DNA from 4 places in the Marinobacter sp. UBA3607 genome. Region 3 is predicted to be linked to each of the others. Evidence: predicted binding sites of a transcription regulator. Region 3 holds the regulator's gene; each other region holds the start of a gene.
The links. Region 3 encodes sigma-54, which starts transcription at its own class of promoters, with help from an activator protein. Its sites were predicted from a motif close to ANTGGCATNNANNTTGCTNT; they were not measured.

Region 1 (4,975 bases), on a different contig from region 3:
ACGTGAAGGCAACGTCGACCAGGCCAAAACCATTCTCCGGGACATGCTGAAGCTGGACCCGGAAAACCAGCAGGCGGCCCTGATGCTCGGGGCTCTTGAAACCGGCACCGGCGAGCTGGATGAAGGCGCTCGCTTGCTGACCGAGAACCTTGACCCTGAAACCACACCAACCCCCTTCCTGCGCGCCGCTGCCATGGCACAAATCGACCAGGGCGAACGGGAAGAAGCGCTGAAAACACTTGAACGGGCCATGCAGGCCCGGCCGGACGACAACGAAATCATTGCCATGCACGGCATTCTGGCCCTGAGCCTGCCCGGGAAGGAAAGTGACGGAGTGGCCAGCCTGAGCAAAGCCATCAGCAACGAACCCGAACGCACTCGTTTGCGGTTGGCCCTGGCCCAGCACTACCTGCGCAACAACCAGCCCGAGCAGGCACTGGGCCAACTGCGAATGGCTTTCGCCGCCCAGCCGGAAGACTGGCACACCACCGGCACTTACATGAATGTGTTGCTGGCCCGCGGTGAAGAAACCGAGGCTAAGGAACTGAGGGACTCACTGGTTAATGGCTACGGCGATATGCCCCAGGCAGTGCTACTCGCCAGCCTGGCGGACAGCCGCCTTGGGGATACCGACGCCGCTACCGCGCGGATAGAAAAGCTGGCACAGCAACACCCTGAAATGGCACAACCCAGACTGGCACTGGCCGCCATTCTGGCCCGCACCGGAAACCGCGAGCGGGCCATCGAAGAACTGGTGCAAGTGCGCACCCTGCTGGGAGAAGAGCAAACCTCCGAGACCATTGCCGTAAACCGCCTGCTTGGCCAGCTACTGGTTGCAGAAACCCGCGCAGCAGTTCAGGCAGAAGACTACCCGACCGCCCGGGCCAAAGCGGCAGAAGCCGTTGCCCTGGCACCTGATAACCAGGGTCTGGCCCTGCTGGCCGTGGGGGTTTCGCAGGCTGAGGGCAAGCATCAGCAAGCGCTGGAAGAACTGCAAGCCGTGGAAGACAACCTCGGCGTAACTACGGCAACCGTGCTGGCGAGGACATCCATACTGGAATCCCAAAACGGACCCGAAGCAGCTTGGACGTACCTGAAGGAACAATGGCAGGAACGCAAGGAAACCGCCCTTCTGCCCACCCTGCTCCGCCTGGCAGCCAGCCAGGGCCCGGAAGCCCGAGGCGAAATCACCAGCCAATGGCTGGACCATGAACCACAAAGCATTGCCGCCAACCTGGCCCGAGCCGACTGGCTGATGAACAACAACCAGAATGAGCTGGCCGCCACCCACTATGACTATGTTCTGGAGCAGCAGCCCAACAACATCGCTGCCCTGAACAATCTGGCCTGGCTGCTGAGGGAAAACGATACCGAACGGGCGCTGGAGCTCGCGCGCAGAGCCAGTGAACAGGCCCCCCAAAACTCTGCCGTACTGGACACCTATGGCTGGGTGCTGCACCTGGCCGGTAACCACCAGCAAGCGGTCACCACCCTGGAAAAAGCGCTGGCACTGGCGCCGGGTAACGAAGACATCACCAGCCACCTGGAGAGTGCCAGGAAAGCCTTGTAAGAAATCCTGACAAAACGTCTCTGCCACACGAACCAGAAGGGCCGGATCGCTATAAGCACCGGCCCTGTTTTTTGGGTTGTCGAAAACTTTTACATACGTCTCTTGGCTGCCAAAGAAATTCAACGGAAATTCAGTCAGTTAGCTGGTTGGCACGATAATCGCTTAATACAAGGAGAAGATCGGGTTTTATCCCGGTCAGGAGCCAAACCACCCGCGAGGATGGGACGGAAAGCCAAGGATCTCTGGTCAGTATCCGAAGAGACAGCCTGGTTGCAAAGCGAACTACAGGGATTTAGAGCTTCACAACCGGAGAAGACCCATGAAACTCAAACTTATTACTGTTGCAATAGCGCTAACAGCGTGGACAACCGCGGCCAACGCTGTCTACATTGAGACCAATGAGGCAAATGGGGAGAAGTCTCTACAGACTATCCTCAATGACATTACAGTTGACGGAGACAGCTCAGTAAACGTTCAAACCGATCAGGCAACACCGTCAAGCCTTTGGAAAAATACTGAATCGGGCACTACCCAGTCTCGCTATGTAGCCTCGATCGCAGGTAACACAACCGACGGCTTAACCTCTGTTGGCATTTATGATCCAAATGACCCGTTTAACCTTAACAAGCGGTACACCCTTTTTGACACTGCGACGGACAGTGTAGGAACAGGTCAGGTGTTCGGCGTAGCCGACGATGGCAAAGTGTATGACGGTGAAAACGCCGAGGACTTCACAGGGATCCAGTTCGGTGGCGACACCTTCGGTTTCTTCCTTACGATTGCGGGACAGGGAGGATACACGCTCTATTCACAAAATGCCCTAAACCCAAATGATGAACAGCAGATGGTTGCATTCCAAGGTAAGGGTGATGATGTAGACCTCGGATCTGTCTTCGGTGCTACCAATTGGAAGGATGGTTGGATCTTAGCTTGGGAAGACCAATCCTACGCAAGCAGCGACATGGACTTCAACGACTTTGTACTGTTCCTTGAATCCGCAGTGCCGGTACCTGAACCCGGCACCCTCGCCCTACTTGGCCTCGGACTTGCCGGCCTTGGTGCCGCCCGTCGTCGCCAAAAAGCCTGATATTCTTAGGCTTTCTGAAAAGCCAGCTTCGGCTGGCTTTTTTGTGCGCACATTTGTTTTATGTCGTCACAAACAACGGTATTCTGAAGCTGTAGCAATGCCGGTGGACAGAAGATGTTAAGGAAGACATTAGACAACCTGCCCTATGCCCTGCCGTACCTGATCGTAACTGCAGTCAGCGTAGTTTTGTTCTATCCAACCTGGATAAGGCTGGCATCAGAATGGCTGGAGTTTGAGCAGGTACTGGCCCATGGATTGGCCACCGCGGTTATCTACGTAGCGCTTCTCTTGATCCACCCTCCGTTGCCGACCAATACGCAAGCCCCTTCAGCATCCAGGTTTCAGGTAACCGGCATCCTGATTCTGTTAGTCACCACGCTTGTCTGGGCCTTACTTGAGCTGGTCAGAATAGACACCCTCACCTATCTGATGCTACCCGCCGGCCTGCTTGCCACCAGTTGGACGTTGCTGGGTTTTCACAGAGCGCTGCGCTTGCTTCCCTACGTTATCCTGCTCGCCCTTTCTCTGCCGATCTGGGCGGATGTCATTCCCGCCCTGGTCGCCATTGCCAGCGCCGTGGTGAGCAACTGGGTTCGATTGTTCGGGATGACCGCATTGATTGAAGGCAACAGCATCACCCTGCCCTATGGCCGCCTGGTCATTGCCGATGGCTGCTCCGGTATTCGCTACTTTGCCATTTCCATCTTGCTCGCCGCCATGATGTCTATCCTCAATGACTACCGCTGGCGAGGATGGCTGTGCTTCCTGGCCGCTGCCATGGTTCTCGGGTTGATTGCCAACTGGGTGAGAATCTTCATTCTGGTCGTTATCGGCTATCAGTCCGAGATGCAAAGTGAACTGCTGACCGACCATGAACTGATGGGCTGGGTAATCTACGGTGTTTTTATTCTGCCTGCGCTCTACTTCGCGCCGGTAAAGCGCCGGACAGAAATCAATGCACCCGATGCAAAGCAACTCTCACGCAAAGGTTTATTCGCGGTTCTAGTCGCCCTGATAGCGGGGCCGGTCGCCCTCAACGTGGTTCAACTCTCCGGTGACGAAACCAGCCCCTGGGCGCCACCGAATGCGGCTATGATTCCCGGCCAGCCCTCCGAATTGCCCCTTCAGCTGCGGCTCCCGGATAACCTCGACCACAAAGTTTGGGCAACGCCGGATGGTGCCTGGCTATCAGTGGCACAAAGTGAGCGCTCTGCCGCTACCGATCATAAGCTGGTGCCCTACCTTCGGCCGCCCATTGATTCGGAGGAGTGGTTGGTTCAAGAAACCCAGGGGCAGGTGAAAATCTATCAGAACCGCGTTGGCAGACAGCAGGTGGCTGTTTTGCAGTGGTATCAGGTTGGGGATTACGCAGCCCAAAGCTACCGCGATGCGAAGTTATGGCAGATCCCGGCTACATTAAGTGGAGCAAGCCGGTTTGCGCTGGTTTCAGTGATGGCGGAGTGTGAGCCCAGGCAATGTAACCGGGCGATCGAAAACGTGGGAGCAGCCCAGAACACCATTAGCCTGAGCCCGTTACCACCAGAGAACAAGGCAAGCTCGCAATGAACCAAAGTAATGCTGGCACTGCCAAGATCAACCCGAGAAGCACCGGGTTCATCAATAATGAGGTTTACCGCAAGCATACCCGTGAGCGGAGCCTGGCCGACGAAGCCGGAGAGCTGCAAAGGTGCCTGCAACTAGAGGTTGCCACAGAAAACGTCAGCCCCATACGCCTGGTGGATTTTGATACGGCCACCAACACCCTCACCACCGAACGCGTTCACGGCGATGAACTGTTCCACACGCTCTGGAATGCAACTTACTTGCTAGGCCGGCTGAGAGGCCACCGCCTCAATGATCCGCAGACGATTTTTTCCAGAGTCGGAGAACTTGGACAATGGCTGGCGCTTTACCACAGAACCTCAGCCAGCCACGACGCAGATAACTCGAAAGCCGCCTGGCTCTTGCACGCAACCGAACGCAAGATTCGGGACATCCGGCAGGAAAAGCTTCTGCCCGAGCGGTTACTGGACAAAATCGAGGCCAGGTTTCTGCCTGTTCTGGAGAAACTGAATACCCAGACCTTTCTGGCTGACAATGGAGCTTTCGTTTGCAGGGTTCACGGGGACTTCATTGTCTATAACGTTCTTATTGATCAGAGCCGTCAGCTTCACGTTTTGGATTTCGGTGAGACACGGGTGTCTGGCAACTATGAAGATGTGACCCGCATGTATAGCAGCCTCTATGCGATTGCTGACACCAACCGGACCCGCAGGCGACGCCTTGGCCACTTGCCATCGGTATTCCTTAATGGCTAC
Region 2 (4,975 bases), on a different contig from region 3:
TGGCGGCTCCAGTAGACAAGGGCAGTGGTGTCCAATGAAACATCGCTGGCGTCATTCAACATCAGCCTCGCCTGCCAGCAAGTCACCAGGGGCCGGATTGTCGCCACCCCGTGCTTGCCTTCTGGCTGGCCGGAGATGGGGTCCACAACCGGCCGGATCAGGCTGGAGGCCAGGGCAGCAGAGGCAAACCGGCCATTCCAGTGAATGGGCACAAACACTTCACCGGTACGCTGCCCGGTGCTGGCCCGCACCCGACCAACGTAACCGGCACCGCCCTGCCCACGCAGCAACGCCAGCGCGCCTTCCGTCAGGCCAAAGTTGGCAATATCCGCCGGGTGCAGCTCAATAAAGGGCTCGCTGCGATGGGCAAGCAGTCTGGGGGCCACGGCCGTTCGGGTCATGGTGTGCCATTGGTCCCGGATTCGCCCGGTATTCACCACCAGTGGATACCGGGGGCTCGGTTGCTGCCCGGGCGGCAAACTGGACACAGGCACCAACCGGGCCCGGCCATCCGGCGTAGGGAACCTGCCGTGCGAAAACAGCCGGCGGGTTTGCATCCAGGCTCCTGGATTACCATCCGTAACCGGCCACTGCACCGGCGCCAGTTCGTCGTACTCCTTGTCACTGAGCTGAGACAACGCCGAAATATTGAACACACGCTCGCCCCCGTTTCCATAACCGGACAACGCAGCATGTTCACGAAAAATATCGGCCGGGGAACGGTAGTCGAAGGCTTGGGCATGGCCAAGGGCCCAGGCAACATCCCGCATAATCTGCCAATCCGGCCGAACCTTCTCCGGCAGGGTTAGAAACCGCCGTTGGCGCGAAATGCGACGCTCCGAATTGGTCACCGTTCCATCTTTCTCGCCCCAGCCGGCAGCCGGCAAGAGGATATCGGCAAACTGCGTGGTATCGGTCTGAGCCACACAGTCCGAAACGATCAACGTCTGGCAACGGGACAGTGCCTGGTGAATCCGGTCAGTGTCCGGCAGGCTGACTGCGGGGTTGGTTCCCATTACCCAGAGCACACGGATCTCACCCCGGTGAACCGCCTCGAACAACTCCACGGCTTTATGGCCAGGCCCCTTGGCCATCTGCTCGCTGTGCCAGAAATCCGAGACCCGGAGCATGGCGCCCGGGGTGTCATAATCCATATGGGCTGCCAGGGTATTGGCGAGCCCGCCGACCTCACGACCACCCATGGCATTGGGCTGCCCGGTTAACGAAAACGGGCTCGCACCCGGTAGGCCCACCCGCCCGGTAGCCAGATGGCAGTTAATGATGGCATTGGCTTTGTCGGTACCGGCGACCGACTGATTAATACCCTGGGAAAAAGCGGTCACAGTGCGCCCGGTGTCTGCAAACCACTCATAGAAGCACCGTACATCTTCTGCTGCCAGATCGCAGCCGCTGGCCACCGCTTGCACAGAAGGGGCACAGGACCGGGCGATCGCCAGGGTTTCCTCGAAACCGTTACAGTGCTTTGCAATATAGTCATCCGCCAGCGCTTCATGATCCTGCAGCCAGACCAGCAAGCCGTTGAACAACAGGGTGTCTGTTCCGGGGCGAAGCTGAAGGTGCAGGTCCGCCAGGTCGGTCGTTGCTGTCTTTCTGGGATCGATGACCACCACTCTCCGTCCCTGACGACCTGCCGCACTCATCCGCTGGTACAGCACCGGGTGGGCCCAGGCGGCGTTGCTGCCCGCAAGCACCAGCAAGTCCGCCAGCTCAAGATCCTCGTAGCAGCCCGGGACACAGTCCTCGCCAAAGGCACGCTTGTGGGCCGCAACGGCCGAGGACATGCACAGTCTGGAATTGGTATCCACATGCGGAGTGCCGATAAAGCCCTTGGCCAGCTTGTTGGCAACGTAATAATCCTCCGTGAGCAACTGCCCGGAGAGATAGAAAGCCACCGACTCCGGACCATGCTCCCGCACCGATTCAGAAATGGCCCCGGCTATCCGGTCAATGGCCTCAGCCCACGTCACCTCACGCCCCCCGACCTTTGGCTCCAACAACCGGTTCGGATCCTCCAGCGTCTCGTGCAAGGCAGAGCCCTTGACGCAAAGCCGGCCGCCATTAGCCGGATGCAGGCGATCGCCCCCGACATAGCCGGAGGTGGCCAGCACACCGCAGCCAACACCACAGTAGGGGCAGGTGGTGGCAATAGAGTCCGTTGGAGTGTCGTGGTGTTTCATGCTGTTCCTCGCTTTTAACCAAAAAAACCCGCCTCCCGGGTTCTGTTTCCAGAGCCGGGGGCGGGCTTCGTTGCCTGAGTTGTCTGTCTTTAAAGAAAGCAATTAGGAGGCCAGTGCACGCTTTGATGCCTGTAAGGGCCTTGAATGCCGCATGGTGCGCAGGTTGAAGCCAGGCTGCACCGTTAAAAAGATCCCGTGGAAAGCCTCTCGATTGGTGTTCACCTTGGTGCAATTGTCCATTTTCTGCACCAAAACCACCCCGGCACAGAACCGGGCGCCCCTGCCTGAACGACCAGAGATCCCGCAACCTACTGAAATACATGAATAGTTCCAAATGGCACGGCTTGTGCTGAGTAATTAGTGAACCATCACGACATCACAGCTCTCATTTACAGGCATCGGCGCCTGCTCTCCGGCAACGGAGGCAGGCGCTTTTTTTTGCGCGTCTGGAATGAAAGAACCGAGAGGCATCCCGATGAAGACAGTGAACCATTATGTTCGACCTTTACTGACCGCCACCCTGATCGGTCTGAGTTCCCTGGCCCAGGCCGAGATTGGCCCGGCGGAGAAACCCGACCTGAAGCTTGGCTTCATCAAGCTCACGGATATGGCCCCGCTGGCGGTTGCCTGGGAACAGGGCTACTTCATGGACGAGGGCCTGTTCGTGGAGCTCGAAGCCCAGGCGAACTGGAAGGTGTTGCTGGACCGGGTGATCACTGGCGAACTGGACGGTGCGCATATGCTGGCCGGCCAGCCGCTGGGCGCCTCCATAGGCTATGGCACCCAAGCCGACATCATCACCGCCTTCAGCATGGACCTCAACGGCAACGGCATTACCGTGTCCAACGATGTCTGGGAAGCGATGAAACCGAACCTGGAGATGGAAGGCGAGCGTCTGGCCCACCCGATTTCAGCCAGCGCCCTTAAGCCCGTGGTGGAGCAGACCCGTGCCAATGGCGAGCGCTTCCGCATGGGCATGGTGTTTCCGGTGTCCACCCACAATTACGAACTGCGTTACTGGCTGGCCGCCGGTGGCCTGAATCCCGGCTTCTACGCGCCCCAGCGCGGTGACACCAGCGGCACCCTCGAGGCCGACGTGCACCTTTCCGTAACGCCACCGCCGCAAATGCCGGCCACCATGGAAGCGGGCACCATCCAGGGCTACTGCGTGGGTGAACCCTGGAACCAGCAGGCGGTGTTCAAGGGCATCGGTGTGCCGGTGATTACTGACTACGAAATCTGGCCCAACAACCCGGAAAAGGTATTCGGGGTGACCGAATCCTGGGCGGAGCAATACCCCAACACCCACCTGCGTTTACTGCGGGCGCTGATCCGCGCCGCTTACTGGCTGGACGAAAACCAGAACGCCAACCGGGAAGCCGCCGTGGACATTCTGGCGCGTCCCAGCTACGTGGGGGCCGACAGGGAAGTCATTGCCAACTCCATGACCGGCACCTTCGAGTATGAAAAGGGCGATGTCCGGGAAGTACCGGATTTCAACGTCTTCTTCCGCTACCACGCCACCTACCCCTATCCGTCTGATGCGATCTGGTACCTGAGCCAGATGCGTCGCTGGGGACAGATTCCCGAGGCGAAATCCGACGACTGGTACATGAAGACCGCAGCCCGGGTGTACCGGGGCGATCTTTACGCCGAAGCCGCCCAGTCACTGATCGAGGACGGCCTGATGACCGCCAGTGACTTCCCGGACTTTGCCCAGGAGAACTTTGAACGTCCAATGCAGGGTGAGCTGATTGACGGTGTACCGTTCACTCCGCGCCAACCCAACGCCTACATCGATCGTTTCAGTATCGGCCTGAAAGGGTCAGAGACACCGTGAGGGAGGGCTAAAAATGACTACGTTAAGTGCAAGAATCGGTCAGTCCATGGCCAGTGGCAGCCGCCAGCTGCTTTCCGGTATGCATCCGCGCGAATGGCTCACGCGGGGCAAAGAGCTGCTGTTGCCGCTGGTTGGTATTCTGCTCTTCCTCGGCTTCTGGCACCTGGCCGCACCGCAGGTGGAAACCTCCCTGGGGGCTTTCCCCGGCCCGGTGCAGGTGTGGGAGCAATCCGGACAACTGTGGCAGGAGCACGCCAGCCAGCGGGAGCGGGCCGATAAGTTCATCACCATGCAGGAGGAGCGTAATGCCCGCATTCTGGCCGACAATCCGCAGGCAGACGTCCGCATCCGGGATTACCCGGGCGCGCCCACCTTTCTCGACCAGGTGGTCACCAGCCTGCTGACCGTACTGGCCGGTTTCGCCCTGGCGTCATTGATTGCAGTGCCGTTGGGCATTGTCTTTGGCCTGAACCGGTACTTCCAGGCTGCGGTGAATCCCCTGATACAGATCTTCAAACCGGTCTCTCCGCTGGCCTGGCTGCCGCTGGTGACCATGGTGGTGTCCGCCACCTATGTCAGTGACGATCCGATGTTCGAGAAGTCGTTCCTGACCTCGATGATTACAGTCACCCTGTGCAGTCTGTGGCCGACGCTGATTAATACCAGTGTTGGGGTAGCCGCAGTGAGTCCCGATCTGCTGAACGTCTCCCGGGTACTGCGGCTGTCATTCTGGACCCACGTGCGCAAGGTGGTTTTGCCTTCGTCGGTGCCGATGATCTTTACCGGCTTGCGGGTGTCGCTGGGTATTGCCTGGATGGTGCTGATCGCCGCTGAGATGCTGGCGCAGAGCCCGGGGCTGGGTAAGTTCGTCTGGGATGAGTTCCAGAATGGCAGTAGCCAGTCTTTGAGTCGGATTATGGTGGCGGTGCTGGCCATC
Region 3 (4,975 bases):
AGCTTCCACAGCAAAACCCGCTGCCGTGGCGGGGAAGATTCCAGCAGGTGGGCAATATCACTGGGGCTCAGGCCGCCATTCAGGATGCGCGCTACCTGTTTGAGGGCACCACTGTCGAGGGCCTCACTGAGGGAGCGAAGCCGCTGTCGGGCCTGACTTTTTTCCAGAATGTCGGTCATGAAACCACCTGCGATCAGAAAACCTTTGTATTATAGCGGAGTTAGGTTACACAGGTGAGGAAGACTTGTAGGTGAATTACGAAGTTTTATTCACCCTCGCCGAAATAGTCATCGATCAGTGCAACCAGAGCGTCGATGGCTTCCTGTTCGTCCGGGCCATCGGCGGCCAGCTCCACTTCGGTGCCCTGGCTGGCGGCCAGCATCATCACCTGCATAATGTTGCGGGCATCCACTTCCCGGCCCTTGGCCTTCAGGGTGATCTTGCTGTCAAACCGGGAGGCGGTGGTCACCAGCTTGTTGGTGGCCCGGGCGTGCAGCCCGAGCTTGTTGATAATTGTGATGGGGCGGCAGATCATGGCGGCTCAGATCTCTCCCCGGGCTTGCAGGTGAGGCAACTCGGTATGGCGCACCTGCACGTTGCGGTACTGCTTGCGGAAGTAAGCGCCCAATTGCTCGCACACATACACCGACCGGTGCTGGCCACCGGTGCAGCCGATGGAAATGGTCATGTAGCTGCGGTTGCTGTCGGCAAAGGACGGTAGCCAGGTGTTCAGGAAGCCGGTGAGGTCGTCCACCATTTGCCCGGTCAGCGGTTCCCGCTCCAGGAAATCGATTACCGGCTGGTCGGTGCCGGTGTGCTTGCGCAGGCTGGTGTCCCAGTACGGATTGGGCAGGCAGCGCACATCAAATACATAATCGGAATCTACCGGCACGCCGTGCTTGAAGCCGAATGACTGGAACAGCAGGGCGATTTCCTGTTCCTTGCGGCCGGCCACCCGCTGTTTCACCATGTCGCGTAATTCGTACATGGACAGGCCGGTGGTGTTGATATACAGGTCGGCCAGCTTCGACAGCGGTTCCAGCAGCTGTTTCTCGTTGCTGATGGCTTCGCGCAGGGAGGTCTTGTCGTCGCTCAGGGGGTGCTTGCGCCGGGTGGCGTGGAACCGTTGCAGCAGGGATTGCTCGTCGGCATCCAGGAAGATGATTTCGATCTCGATCCCGGTATCACCCAGCCGCTGGTAGATGTCCTCGAAATTGGCCAGTTCACCGGACAGGTTGCGGGCATCGATACTGACCGCCATTTTTTTCAGGCGGCCGGGGGCCTCGTGGGCCACGGCTTCCCGGGTCAGGGGAAACAGCAGGCCGATGGGTAGGTTGTCTATGCAATAGAACCCCAGGTCTTCCAGTACGTGCAGTGCCGTACTTTTGCCCGACCCGGACCGGCCACTGACGATGATCAGCTTCATGGTTAGGCTTCTCCCGTACTTTGACAGCCCTCGGTTACTGGCTGTCGGTGGTCATGCCCTTATACAGGGAGTCGGCATCCTGGCATTTGCGCAGGCGCTCGCAGAATGCGCTGTCGTTGAAACGTTCGGCAAGCTGGCTCAACAGCTCCAGGTGCTCGCTGGTGGCTTCTTTGGGTACAACCAGGGCAAACACCAGGTCTACCGGCTGGTTGTCGATGGCATCAAAGTCCACCGGCTCGGCCAGGGTCATCAACACTCCGATTACCCGGTCCAGACCTTCCAGGCGGCAGTGGGGTATGGCGATACCCTGCCCGATACCTGTGCTGCCAAGACGCTCCCGGGACACCAGGTTGTTGAAGATGTCGTTGTCGTTGAGAGTCTCGTCCTGATAGTGAATCCGCTCGGCAATAAACTCCAACACCCGTTTCTTGCTGGACGCCGGTACCTGGCACAGCGTCAGTGCCGGGGCCAGGATGTTGTCGATGGTCAGGGATGTATCGCTCATGGATTAACTGTGAACCCGTAAAAAAAAGGCTGCGGCCGGTAGCCCTGCCGCAGCTCGTTCGATTGAATTACCCGGTAGCCTGCGCTGGAAGGCGCTTAGCCGTTACCGTGCATCCGGTCTACGTTCTTTTCCTTGTGCTTGAGGATCTGGCGGTCAAGCTTGTCCACCAGGGCATCGATTGCCGCGTACATATCCTCGTTTTCAGCCTTTGCGTGAACCTCGCCACCCACAACGTGGAGGGTAGCTTCGGCCATCTGGCGAACTTTCTCAACTTCCAGCGTCACCTGACAGTTACTGATGTGGTCAAAGTGGCGCTCAAGCTTCTCGAACTTGGTGTTGACGTAATCCTTCAGTGCAGGGGTCAGCTCTACGTGATGGCCTGAAATGTTGAGTTGCATTGGCGTCTCCTGTTGTCATCATGCCGGCGTTCCGCCGGACTGAGTGCCAGGGCTTCGTGCCCCGGTGATTATTTGGTAAACGTTAAACCAGTCGTTTGCGTTCGTTCGAAGGAGGTATGTGCATGGCCTCCCGGTACTTGGCCACGGTGCGCCGGGCCACGTTGATACCCTGTTCCCCTAGCATGGCCGCAATTTTGCTGTCGCTCAACGGCTTTTTCGGGGTTTCCTCTGCAATCAGTTTCTTGATCATGGCACGAATTGCGGTAGAGGAACACTCCCCGCCTTCGGCGGTGCCCACGTGGCTGGAGAAGAAATACTTCAGCTCGAAGATGCCCCGGGGTGTGTGCATGTACTTCTGGGTGGTTACCCGGGAGATGGTGGACTCATGCATCTCCACGGCCTGGGCGATGTCCGACAGGATCAGGGGCTTCATGGCCTCCTCACCCTGGTCCAGGAAGCCCTGCTGGTGCTCGACAATGCGGGTGGCCACCTTCAGCAGGGTTTCGTTGCGGCTCTGCAGACTTTTGATAAACCACTTGGCTTCCTGCAACTGGTCGCGCAGGTAGGTGTTGTCGGCGCTGCTGTCGGCCCGTCGAATCAGCGACGCGTAGCTGGCGTTCACCCGGATGCGCGGGGCAATTTCCGGGTTCAACTCCACCCGCCACCGGCCTTCATGCTTGCGCACGATCACATCGGGGATCACGTAGTCGGTATCACCATGATCAATCACATCCCCCGGTTTCGGGTTCAGGCTGGTAATCAGGGCCAGGACTTCCCGCAACTGGTCTTCCTTCAACCGGCTGCGGCGCAGCAGCTGTGCGTAGTCACGGTTGCCCAGCAGGTGCAGGAACTGGGTGACAACCTGGCGCGCCTGGCGCAGCCAGGGGGTGTCCGGTGGCAGCTGGTTCAGCTGGATCAGCAGGCATTCCTGGAGGTCCCGGGCAAACACGCCGGGCGGGTCGAAATGCTGCAGGCGGTGCAGCACGGCTTCTACCTCATCCAGGTCCAGCGGGTCTTCATCGCTGTCTTCACGCAGGCCGGCGTGGATTTCGTCCAGCGGTGAGGTGAGGTAGCCCCGGTCGTCCACGGCGTCCATCAGGGCGTGGGCGATGGCCTGGTCCCGTTCGCTCAGGGGGGTGAGGTTCAGCTGCCATTCCAGGTGATCCCGCAGGGTTTCGGTAGGGGAGTTGCGGGTTTCGAAGTCCGAGTCGTTCTCGTCGTCGTCTTTCGGAGCGCTGGCCGGGGCGGTCTGGTAGATATCTTCCCAGGCGGTATCGACCGGCAAATCGTCTGGAATGGTGTCGGTAATGTCGCTTTCCGAATTCCAGTCCGGCCCGTTCTCGGATTCGTCCCAGTCGTTGCTGCTTTCCGGGGCGTTGTCATCCTGGGCGCTGGCGGTTTCGTTATGCTGGTCGTCAGAACTTTGCTGTTCGGTGGTGTCTTCCGGGCCGTGGTCGTCGTCCTCGGCGGTTTCCAGCATGGGGTTGGAGTCCAGCGCCTGCTGGATTTCCTGCTGGAGATCGAGGGTAGAAAGCTGCAACAAGCGGATGGCCTGCTGCAACTGGGGCGTCATGGTCAGGCTCTGGCCCAGTTTTAGCTGTAACGAGGCTTTCATAACCATGGCTTTAGATCCATAACAGACTGGTATCCCGGTAAAAAATCGAATTTCCTTGCAAGATCTTTGCCGAGTTTACTTGTTACCGTTCTGCAACACAATCAGACCTCGGTGAAAGGGCAGGGCGCTCCGCTTAAAGGCGGAATTCGTCACCCAGATACACCTCTTTTACCTGCTGGTTGGCGAGGATGGCCTCGGAGTTGCCCGAAGCAATGATGTGGCCGCCGGACACAATGTAGGCGTTCTCGCAGATATCCAGGGTTTCCCGCACGTTATGGTCGGTAATCAGCACGCCAATGCCCTTATCCCGCAGGTGCCGGATAATGTGTTTGATGTCGCTGACTGAAATGGGGTCTACCCCGGCGAAGGGCTCGTCCAGCAGGATGAAGGCAGGCTCCATGGCCAGGGCCCGGGCAATTTCCACCCGGCGACGTTCGCCACCGGACAGGGCCATGCCGAGGCTGTCCCGGATATGGGTGATATGGAATTCTTCCAGCAGCTCTTCCAGCTTGGCTTCCCGGTCGGCCCGGTTCAGGCCCTTGCGGGTTTCCAGGATGGCCATGATGTTGTCCCGCACGGTGAGCTTGCGGAATACCGAGGCTTCCTGGGGCAGGTAACCGATGCCCTTGCGGGCGCGGCCGTGCATGGGCAGCGGAGTGATGTCCTGGCTGTCGATGGTGATGCGGCCCCGGTCTGCCGGCACCAGGCCTACGATCATGTAAAAGCAGGTGGTTTTGCCTGCGCCATTAGGGCCCAGCAGGCCGACGATTTCTCCGGAGCGGATCTCCAGGGAAACATCCAGGACCACTTTTTTCTGCTTGTAGCTTTTGGCCAGATTACTGGCCCTGAGTACTGCCATCAGAACCTTCCCCGTTACTGGACTGGCCGGTGTTACGCGGCTGGATGACCATTTCGACCCGGCCGGAACCGCCGGTTTCCGTAGTGCCGCCTTCGGCGGTAACCACCCGGCTGACCGTATTGTAATGAATAACATCACCCTTGAAGGTGTTGCCCGCCTGTTCGATGACGGC
Region 4 (4,975 bases), on a different contig from region 3:
CAGAGTATGGCGTTAATGTGGTGCGTATGCACTAAATTGGTGCAACTGATTCCGGGTGCTACCGCTGATGTGTTATCGGCGCAGAACAGACGGGCGATGAACGGTAAAGCTGATACCGGGGCCGGTTTTCACCTGAACGCCCTGGTCGTCCACAATATGCACTCCGGCCTGGTGGGTGCCGCGATCAATGTTGTTCACAGTTACCGAGCCGGAGGAGCTCTGGCCTACGGGCTGGCCGTCGAGGGTGATTTCGTATTTGTGGCCACGCTGGAGGCCGGGGGTGCTGCGCACTTCAAAGGTGACGTCGCCACTGCCGCTGTGGAAGGCCTGGTCATTTTGCGGGTGCACAAAAGTGAGGCTGTCGTAGTTGGCGCCTTCCTTCTGGACTTCTTGCCGAAGCTGGTCGGTTTCCCGCACCACTTCCGGTTTGGGCAGGGTGATGGTGGTCACCGGTTTTACTTTAACGGTTTCGCTGCCCTGCATCGGCTCGTCTGAGAAGGTGACGTTGCCCTGGGCATCCACATGCCGGTACACCTCTGCGTGGGCGCCGGCGGCGGCCAGTAAACAGAATCCGGTTACAAGGGCGAGAGGTGTTTTCATAATAAAGGCCTGCATTGATCAACTGCCTCGATTATCGGCGCCGTTGGCGGGGTTTTCAACGGCTGGCGGGCTTGCTTGGGTTACATATCGTTAAGGGCCTCACAAAGCCAGCTATAAAAAAGCCCCGCACGGGGCGGGGCTTGTTGCTACCGGGCCGCACCAAATTGGTGCAGGGGCTTAGCAGGAGTAATACAGTTCGAATTCAACCGGGTGAGTGGTCATGTTGATACGCTCAACTTCGCCACGCTTCAGGTCGATGTAGCCGGCAATCATGTCTTCGGTGAACACGCCGCCGCGGGTCAGGAACTCGTGGTCTTCTGCCAGGCAATCGAGCGCCTCCTGCAGGGTAGTGGCTACCTGCGGGATGTTCATGGCTTCTTCCTTCGGCAGGTCGTACAAGTCCTTGTCCATGGCATCGCCAGGGTGGATCTTGTTCTGGATGCCGTCCAGGCCGGCCATCATCAGGGCGGCGAAGGCCAGGTACGGGTTGGCTGCCGGGTCCGGGAAGCGCACTTCGATACGGCGCGCCTTCGGGCTGCTTACGTACGGAATCCGGATGGAAGCGGAACGGTTACGGGCAGAGTAGGCCAGCATGACCGGGGCTTCAAAGCCGGGTACCAGGCGCTTGTAGCTGTTGGTGGCCGGGTTGGTGAAGGCGTTGATGGCCTTGGAGTGCTTGATGATGCCGCCGATGTAGTACAGGGCCATTTCGCTCAGGCCGGCATAGCTGTCACCTGCGAACAGGTTTTTGCCGTCTTTGTTCAGGGACATGTGTACGTGCATGCCAGAACCGTTGTCACCCACTACCGGCTTGGGCATGAAGGTGGCGGTTTTGCCGTAGGCGTGGGCTACGTTGTGCACGCAGTACTTCAGAATCTGAACTTCGTCTGCCTTGCGGGTCAGGGTGTTCGGGCCAACGCCGATTTCACACTGGCCGGCCGTGCCCACTTCGTGGTGGTGCACTTCGATGGTCAGGCCCATGCTTTCCATCGCCGCACACATGGCGCCACGCAGGTCGTGCAGGCTGTCTACCGGCGGAACCGGGAAGTAGCCGCCTTTCACGCCCGGGCGGTGGCCGATGTTGTTGCGGTCGAAGTCTTCGCCGGATACCCAGGCGGCTTCTTCAGAGTAGAGCTCGTACATGGAGCCCTGCATGTCGGTCTTCCACTTAACGGAATCAAAGATGAAGAACTCCGGCTCCGGGCCGAACAGAGCGCCGTCGGCAATGCCGGTAGACTTCAGGTATTCCTCTGCGCGACGGGCAACTGAGCGGGGGTCACGCTCGTAACCCTGCATGGTGGTGGGTTCCACGATGTCGCAGGTAATGTTAACGGTGGTTTCTTCGGTGAACGGATCCAGCACGGAGGTTTCATCAACCGGCATCAGGATCATGTCGGACTCGTTGATGCCTTTCCAGCCAGAAATAGAAGAGCCGTCGAACATCTTGCCGTCGGCAAAAAAGTCTTCGTCTACTTCAGTGGCAGGCAGTGTAACGTGCTGTTCTTTACCGCGGCTGTCGGTGAAGCGCAGGTCAACCCATTTGACTTCGTGTTCTTTGATCAAATCAATCGTCTTGGACATTGTGCATGCTCCGTAGTGATTTCGTGTTCGTTGTGCCGGATCGTTCAGTGTGCTGAGGCCCGATCTCTTGCAGGTGAAGGCAGCTTACCAGAAGCCTTTGGCCCTTACCTTTCAATTACGGCTGCTCCTCACTAAGCAAGTGCCTTGCCAGTTTTGTGTAACTGCGCCACAACAGCGCAGTGGCAAGGCTTTGGTGCGTTGTGTGTGCAAAAGTGTACGGTGGCCGGCCTGGAATTGCACCAGAATAGCGCACCACTTTGGTGCGAAAACCGGTGGATTGCCTGATATCAGTGCGCCGGAAGGGTTGGTTACATATTAGGCACTATTCTTCATATTATCGACATGGACTTTTCGATATACTGCGCGCCGCTAATTTCTGCAGGATACCCGTTGTGATTGATAAGCTTAGAAACGTCGCCATCATTGCCCACGTCGACCACGGTAAAACCACCCTGGTTGACCAGTTGCTGCGCCAGTCTGGCACCCTGGACCGTAAAGAGCTCGAAAACGAGCGCGTTATGGACTCCAACGACCAGGAAAAAGAGCGTGGCATTACCATTCTGGCAAAAAACACCGCGCTGAAATGGAAGGACTACGATATCAACATCGTAGACACCCCGGGCCACGCTGACTTCGGTGGCGAAGTTGAGCGGGTAATGAGCATGGTAGACAGTGTGCTGCTGGTGGTGGATTCCATCGACGGCCCCATGCCGCAAACCCGCTTTGTTACCCAGAAAGCTTTCGCAGCGGGCCTGCGTCCGATTGTGGTTGTGAACAAGATCGACCGCCCGGGTGCGCGCCCGGACTGGGTTGTAGACCAGGTATTTGACCTGTTCGATAACCTGGGTGCCACCGACGAGCAGCTGGACTTCCCGATTGTTTACGCCAGCGCCCTGAACGGCATTGCCGGTATGGACCATGAAGACCTCCAGGACAATATGGACGCCGTGTTCCAGGCGATTGTTGACCACGTGCCTGCGCCTTCTGTTGACATGGACGGCCCGTTCCAGATGCAGATCTCCCAGCTGGACTACAACAGCTTCCTGGGTGTGATCGGTATCGGCCGTATCATGCGCGGTAAAGTGAAGACCAACACTCCGGTGGTGGCTCTCGGTGCCGACGGCAAGAAGCGCAACGGCCGTATTCTGAAGATCATGGGCCACTCCGGCCTGCAGCGTGTGGAAGTTGAAGAAGCCCAGGCTGGCGACATTGTGTGCGTAAGTGGCCTGGACCAGCTGTTCATTTCCGACACCCTGTGTGATCCCTCTAACGTAGAAGCCCTGCCGGCGCTGACCGTTGACGAGCCCACCGTATCCATGACCTTCCAGGTAAACGATTCGCCGTTTGCCGGTAAAGAAGGCAAGTACGTAACCAGCCGTAACATCAAAGAGCGCCTGGAAAAAGAACTGCTGCACAACGTGGCACTGCGTGTTGAAGAAGGCGATTCAGCGGACAAGTTCAAGGTGTCTGGCCGTGGTGAGCTGCACCTGTCGGTTCTGATCGAGAACATGCGCCGCGAAAACTTCGAGCTGGCCGTAGGCCGCCCGGAAGTGGTGGTCAAGGAAGTAAACGGTCAGAAGGAAGAGCCGTACGAAAACGTGATCATCGACATCGAAGAGCAGCACCAGGGTGCGATCATGGAACAGATGGGTCTGCGTAAGGGTGACATGACCAACATGATCCCGGACGGCAAGGGCCGAATCCGCCTGGAATACACCATTCCGGCCCGCGGCCTGATCGGTTTCCGGAACACCTTCCTGACCATGACCTCCGGTACCGGCATCCTGACTTCCACCTTCAGCCACTACGGCCCGGTGAAAATGGGTGACGTAACCAGCCGCCAGAACGGCGTTATCGTTTCCATGGCGACCGGTACTGCGCTGACCTACTCGCTGGAAACCCTGCAGAGCCGGGGCAAGCTGTTCCTGGACCCGGGCCAGGAAATCTACGAAGGCCAGCTGTGTGGTATCCACAGCCGCGACAACGACCTGGTGGTTAACCCCACCAAGGGCAAGAAGCTGGACAACATGCGTGCCTCCGGTAAAGACGAAGTGATCGGCCTGGTGCCGCCCATCAAGTTCACCCTGGAGCAGGCGCTGGAGTTCATTGACGACGACGAGCTGGTAGAAGTCACGCCCAAGTCGATCCGTCTGCGCAAGAAGCTTCTGACCGAGAACGAGCGTAAGCGCGCGGGTAAGAAGTAAAAGACTTTTTGCCACGAAATCCACGAAAGAACACGAAAGAAAGAAACTGATTGGCCACGGACACTCACTGACCCTCACGGACAAAAATGCTTTTGGCAGTTGTCCGTGTAATTCCGTGAGTGTCCGTGGCAAAAAAAATAATCTTTTTCTTTTGAGTTTCTTTCGTGTCCTTTCGTGGATTTCGTGGCAAACCAATCCCTCCTTTATTGTCTCCACCCAACTCAGCTAGACTGCCGTTATCCCTGAAACGGAGTTCGTCATGCTGAACCTCTACCCCGACATCGACCCCTACGCCCGTCACCGCCTTGCGGTGGACGAACCCCATGAGTTGTACCTGGAAGAATCCGGCAATCCGGATGGCATTCCTGTGCTTGTGGTCCACGGTGGCCCGGGTGGTGGGTGTGAGGATTACCATCGGCGATTCTTCGATGCCGAGCGCTTCCGGATTATCCTGATGGACCAGCGCGGCGCTGGCCGTTCCACGCCGCTGGCGGAGTTGGAAGGCAACAGCACCGACACCCTCGTGCAGGACATGGAAACCATTCGCCAGTTTCTGGGCATTGACCGCTGGTTGCTGTTTGGTGGCAGCT

Region 1: a site for sigma-54 is predicted at 1,716-1,735, ahead of B2589_RS11830 (PEP-CTERM sorting domain-containing protein). Genes of this name have one in related genera too.
Region 2: a site for sigma-54 is predicted at 2,532-2,551, ahead of B2589_RS06380 (CmpA/NrtA family ABC transporter substrate-binding protein). Genes of this name have one in related genera too.
Region 4: a site for sigma-54 is predicted at 2,314-2,333, ahead of glnA (glutamate--ammonia ligase). Genes of this name have one in related genera too.

The regions. Positions count from the first base shown of each region.
Region 1 is NZ_DFLY01000032.1:38,705-43,679, reverse strand. Features, by position in the region: gene B2589_RS11835 (tetratricopeptide repeat protein) at 1-1,570, shown strand, start outside; cyclic di-GMP riboswitch class I at 1,762-1,848, shown strand; gene B2589_RS11830 (PEP-CTERM sorting domain-containing protein) at 1,890-2,657, shown strand; gene B2589_RS11825 (exosortase/archaeosortase family protein) at 2,772-4,223, shown strand; gene B2589_RS11820 (phosphotransferase) at 4,220-4,975, shown strand, end outside.
Region 2 is NZ_DFLY01000017.1:29,830-34,804, forward strand. Features, by position in the region: gene B2589_RS06375 (nitrate reductase) at 1-2,198, opposite strand, end outside; gene B2589_RS06380 (CmpA/NrtA family ABC transporter substrate-binding protein) at 2,674-4,038, shown strand; gene B2589_RS06385 (ABC transporter permease) at 4,052-4,975, shown strand, end outside.
Region 3 is NZ_DFLY01000010.1:48,779-53,753, reverse strand. Features, by position in the region: gene mgtE (magnesium transporter) at 1-179, opposite strand, end outside; gene B2589_RS02795 (HPr family phosphocarrier protein) at 266-535, opposite strand; gene rapZ (RNase adapter RapZ) at 542-1,426, opposite strand; gene ptsN (PTS IIA-like nitrogen regulatory protein PtsN) at 1,461-1,931, opposite strand; gene hpf (ribosome hibernation promoting factor) at 2,027-2,329, opposite strand; gene B2589_RS02775 (RNA polymerase factor sigma-54) at 2,412-3,944, opposite strand; gene lptB (LPS export ABC transporter ATP-binding protein) at 4,078-4,803, opposite strand; gene lptA (lipopolysaccharide transport periplasmic protein LptA) at 4,781-4,975, opposite strand, start outside.
Region 4 is NZ_DFLY01000013.1:43,029-48,003, reverse strand. Features, by position in the region: gene B2589_RS04870 (DUF4124 domain-containing protein) at 73-600, opposite strand; gene glnA (glutamate--ammonia ligase) at 778-2,181, opposite strand; gene typA (translational GTPase TypA) at 2,574-4,385, shown strand; gene pip (prolyl aminopeptidase) at 4,645-4,975, shown strand, end outside.